2 regions of the Paenibacillus cineris genome follow, and region 1 is predicted to be linked to the other one. Evidence: predicted binding sites of a transcription regulator. Region 1 holds the regulator's gene; the other holds the start of a gene.

Region 1 (2,471 bases):
TCGGCGGGCTGCTCAAGGACCTCAGCTCCGAGCGGGAGAATCTCCGCTTCTTTATGACGCTGAACGACGAAACCGTCGTGTACTGGATGGAAGCGAGCGGCCATTTCCGCAGCAAATCGCTCCAGCTGTACGCTGTTCCGGTTGACGTCAGCAAGCAGCTCAAGGAACTGTTTTTTGATAAGAAAAAGAGCGTCATCCTGACGTCCGCCACCTTATCCGTAGATAAATCGTTCCAGTATATGATCGATAACCTCGGACTGCAGGAGGACCAGGACAGCGGACGCCTTGTGACGGTCCAGCTTCCGTCCCCGTTCCGGTACAGGGACCAGGCGCTGCTCGTCATTCCGCGGGATTTTCCAAGCGTGAAGGGAAGCGTCGGGGACGCCCTGTTTGTCGAAACGCTGGCCCGCTCACTAGCGGACGCCGCGATCGCGACCCACGGCCGGATGCTGGTGCTGTTCACCTCATACCGCATGCTGCGCCAGGTATACGAGCCGCTGAAAGAAGCCCTTGCACAAAGCGACATCGCCGTGCTTGGACAGGGCGTAGACAGCGGCAGCCGCACGAAGCTGATCCGGCGGTTTACGGACAGCAGCGCTTCGGTGCTGCTTGGAACAAGCAGCTTCTGGGAAGGCGTGGACATCCCGGGTGAAGCGCTGACTTGCCTGGCAATCGTCCGGCTCCCGTTTCAGCCGCCGAACCATCCGCTGGTGGAAGCGAAGAGCGAGCTGCTGCAGCGCCAGAAGAAGAACCCGTTCATGAAGCTGTCGGTCCCGCAGGCCGTCATCCGCTTCAAGCAGGGCTTCGGGCGGCTGGTCCGCACCGCCCATGACCGGGGCATCGTCATCGTATACGATACGCGCGTTATCGAATCGTATTACGGGAAGTACTTCCTGTACTCGCTGCCTGGACCGAAAATGGAGCATATGCAGACAGACCAGATGGTTCCGCGCATCTCTGAATGGCTTCATCAGGACGGTGTGTCTTAAATGAGTCCATTAGATAGATTGAACTAAAGCGGTTAGAACAGGAAATTCAATGCAAAACTTTAGTTCAATCTATATAACCAAATAAATATTCAAGCCGTTCAATAGGGGGAACATGCATGAAATCGGAGAAAATATCCGAGGCGGTTGTCCGCAGATTGCCTATATATCTTAGATATCTAAATGAGCTGAACAAGCGGGAGGTGGCCACAGTCTCCTCCCAGGAGCTCGGGCAGAAGCTGGATCTCAACCCGGCGCAGATCCGCAAGGATTTGGCGTATTTCGGGGATTTTGGCCGTAAGGGGATAGGGTATGACGTGTCCTATCTCATCGAGAAGATCCGTCAAATTCTGAATTTGGATCAGCAGATCAACGCGGTGCTGGTCGGAGCGGGGAATCTTGGTCAAGCTTTGTCCAACTATAACTTTTACCTGAAGGAAAATATGAAGATCGTGGCCGTGTTTGACGCCAATCCGTCCAAAATCGGCACACGGATCAACACCTTGACGGTACAGGCCATGGATGAGCTGAAAGAAACGATACAAAGCAAAAATATCCGGATCGGGATCATTACCGTCCCGGATTTCGAAGCACAAAACGTCGCCGATCAGCTGATTGCGGCCGGGATCGAGGCGATTCTGAATTTTGCGCCGACGATTCTGAAGGCGCCGGCTAGCATCCGGATCCATGCTGCCGATTTTACGACGGATTTGCTCAGCCTCGCTTATTATTTGAACAACGGAAAGGACGACACGGAAGATGACGGACAATTTGAAGAGCTCCAGCAGCCGGAGCGCCAATCCTAAATGGGCCATCAAGAACGGCAGCTTTGCCGTTTTGCGGCCGGAGCAGCCGGTATTGCACGGCTGGATGGTCATTGAGGGCGACCGCATCACCTATATCGGTGAAGAGGAGCCGCAGCTGGAGGAAGGCGTACAGGTCGTCGACGGCACGCATTTATTTTTTATGCCGGGCCTGATCAACACCCATGGACATACGGCCATGTCGCTGCTGCGCGGTTACGGGGATGACATGGTGCTCCAGGAATGGCTGCAGGAAAAAATGTGGCCGATGGAAGCGAAATTCACGTCCAATGACGTTTACTGGGGGACTTCGCTGTCGGTGCTCGAAATGCTGAAAGGCGGCACGACGACGTTCCTCGATATGTACGATCATATGGATCAGGTGGGCAAAGTGGTGACTGAGTCCGGCATGCGCGCTGCCCTGACCCGCGGTGTCATCGGTCTGTGCCCGGAGGATGTGCAGCGGCACAAGCTGAACGAAGCCATTCAGTTCGCCAAGGACTGGCACGGGCAGGCAGACGGCCGGATCACGGCGATGATTTCTCCGCATGCCCCGTACACATGCCCTCCTGATTTTATCGAGAAGTTCGTTCAGGCGGCGCATGACCTGGATCTGCCGATGCATACGCATATGTCGGAGACCAAGGCGGAAGTGGAGCAGAATGTACGCGATTATGGAACG
Region 2 (2,471 bases), on a different contig from region 1:
CCCCGCCGCGGAACAGCATGATGAGTGCGGACAGGATATACATGACCCCGATCCGCTTATGGTCAACCGTTGTGAGCCATTCGCGCCACAGATAGCCCCACTTTTTAAAATAGGTCAGGCCGATCAGGATGGCGAGGGAAACGACGACGATACTGACCATGGCAGCATAGATCATCGGCTCACCGGTAACAAAAAATTCGTCCCATTTCATGCAGGTAGGTCTCCTTTCCAGTAGATGTTAGTTTCCATGTTCCATGGACCCCATATCTTCCATATTGCTCATATCCGAATGATCCATCGTTTCCGAGCCGGAATCTTTGTCACTGCTGCCGCTGCCGTGATGCCCTTCGGACATATCCATTTCAGGCGGCGGGTTGAACCCGAGATGCGTGGAAGAGAAGGATTCCCGTCCAACGTAGGAGGTTTTCAGCAGCGCGTTAAATTTGTCCTCAGTCAATTGAGGTGCGGTTTTCTTCACGTCGTCGACCCATTTGCTGAAGTCTCCGGCGCTCATGGACTGTACCTCAAACTCCATCTGCGCATAGCCTTTACCGGAGAAGTTGGAGTTACGTCCCATGAAAGAACCTGGTGTGTCGGCCAGCAGGTGAAGCGTGTTGACCATGTCGCTCATGGCGTACTTCTGTCCGCCAAGCTGCGGCACCCAGAAGCTCGTAATCGGTCCGTAAGAATACAGGCGGAACTCGATCGGGCGGTTTGTAGGAATATTCACATAGTTCACCGTTTCAACGCCTTCTTCAGGGTAACTGAAGTGCCATTTCCAGTTGGACGATGCGGCATAGATAACAAGCGGCTTCTGATCCTCGTAACCGGCAGGAACACTTTCCACCGCACTGGTCGTTTTGACCGTGACAACCGATAGAATGGCCACAATGATAACCGGAATCGCAATCCAGGTGAACTCGAGCCATTTGTTACCTTCTATATGAGGCGGGATATAATCGTCACTGGTTTTGCTTGCCCGGTATTTGGTCAGCATGATGATGTACAAGATGTAAACAACAATCAAGACGAAAGCCATCATCAGGATGGAGAAAATAATCGTGCTGGATTGCGTTTTTGCCTGCGGACCTTTCGGATCTAGCACGATGAGTGACGACGAGTCGCATCCGCTAAGCAGCAACATGATGGATACAAATAAACCAAAAAATAACCATCTTTTTTTCTTCACAGTGAGCTCCTTTCTAGCGTTACATGTAGCTGAATTGGTCTAAAAATAATGAACCTTATAGCCATAGCTTAGTAATCCGGGGGAACGAAAACAAATGCAACAAAAGTAATAAATGTAAATCATTTACAGATATTCTGTGAACATCTTCACATGATTTTTAAAAAAACCTCAAATTGTGCGAAAAATCACTGTAATCGCTGAAAATCGGGGATTTTCATTTTTGTTCAAAATTGCACAAGGCTTTGTCAATGTTGCCAGTTTCGTCACAATTGAAAGGGCTTATCATAAGCCGTTATCCGGATTTTTTCCTGCTGAAACAGCGGCTGAGGCGTCCCAAAAGCCCGCTGTATGGTACAATATGAGGGCTAATGCGGGCAGCAGCCGGCATGTGATCGCGGACTAGGCAGATGGGGGAGAACAAGAAAATGGGTGAACAAAGAGCGGTATTTTTTGACGTGGACGATACGCTGTATGACCATCTGGAACCGCTGCGGCAAGCGCTCGATCGCTTGATATCGCCGCCGGACGGCTTTCCTTATGAACAAGTATACCACCGGTTCCGGCATTACAGCGACTTGCTGTCGGCCCGGCATGGACATGTAAATGATCCGGCGAATGCGGGGGATCTGGAGGACATGCGCGAGCAGCGGATTCAGCTGGCCCTTGCGGAGTTCGGCATCGACGTGGACCGGGAGCAGGCGGCTGCGATTCAGGCAGCCTATTTGGAGGGGCAGTTCGACATTCGCCTGTTTCCGGGGGCGCAGGAGCTGATCCGGGAGCTCCAGGAGCGGGGCGATGTGGTCGGCGTGATCACCAATGGCCCGAAGGAACACCAAATGAACAAAGTCCGTGCGCTTGGGCTGGACAAGCTGGTGGGCTTGGACCGGGTATTCGTGTCCGGAGCGGTGGGCATCGACAAGCCCGATCCCCGGCTGTTCCGCCATGTCAATGAGGTGACGGCAACGGAGCCTGGGGCAAGCTGGTACATTGGCGACTCCTGGAACAACGACGTTATCGGCGCGCTGGAGGCGGGTTGGACATCGGTCTGGTTTAACCATCGGAAGGTCGAGCTGTTTGCGACCGGACATCAGCCCCATCATATTCTGGGGGGCTACGGGGAGCTGAGATCCGTTCTGCTGGGCGGCTAGCGGGTCGTTGGCTGTATTAAAAAAAGGGTACCTGCATCCATCGGGGATGGACAGGTACCCTTTTTTTTGAAAATCGATAAGCATGGCTCCCGTGGCATCGCTTTTTGAGTCAAGTAGAGTAACTCTCGGGCGGC

What was found. Region 1 encodes Rex, which represses fermentation and respiration genes when NADH is low (regulators of the CRP and FNR family bind a similar motif). Its sites were predicted from a motif close to TTGTGAAATATTTCACAA; they were not measured.
Region 2: a site for Rex is predicted at 1,324-1,341, ahead of qoxA (cytochrome aa3 quinol oxidase subunit II). Genes of this name have one in related genera too.

The regions. Positions count from the first base shown of each region.
Region 1 is NZ_BORU01000001.1:3,819,410-3,821,880, reverse strand. Features, by position in the region: gene dinG (ATP-dependent DNA helicase DinG) at 1-989, shown strand, start outside; gene KI379_RS17670 (redox-sensing transcriptional repressor Rex) at 1,106-1,792, shown strand; gene KI379_RS17665 (amidohydrolase) at 1,746-2,471, shown strand, end outside.
Region 2 is NZ_BORU01000005.1:172,509-174,979, forward strand. Features, by position in the region: gene qoxB (cytochrome aa3 quinol oxidase subunit I) at 1-211, opposite strand, end outside; gene qoxA (cytochrome aa3 quinol oxidase subunit II) at 239-1,189, opposite strand; gene KI379_RS30060 (HAD family hydrolase) at 1,615-2,337, shown strand.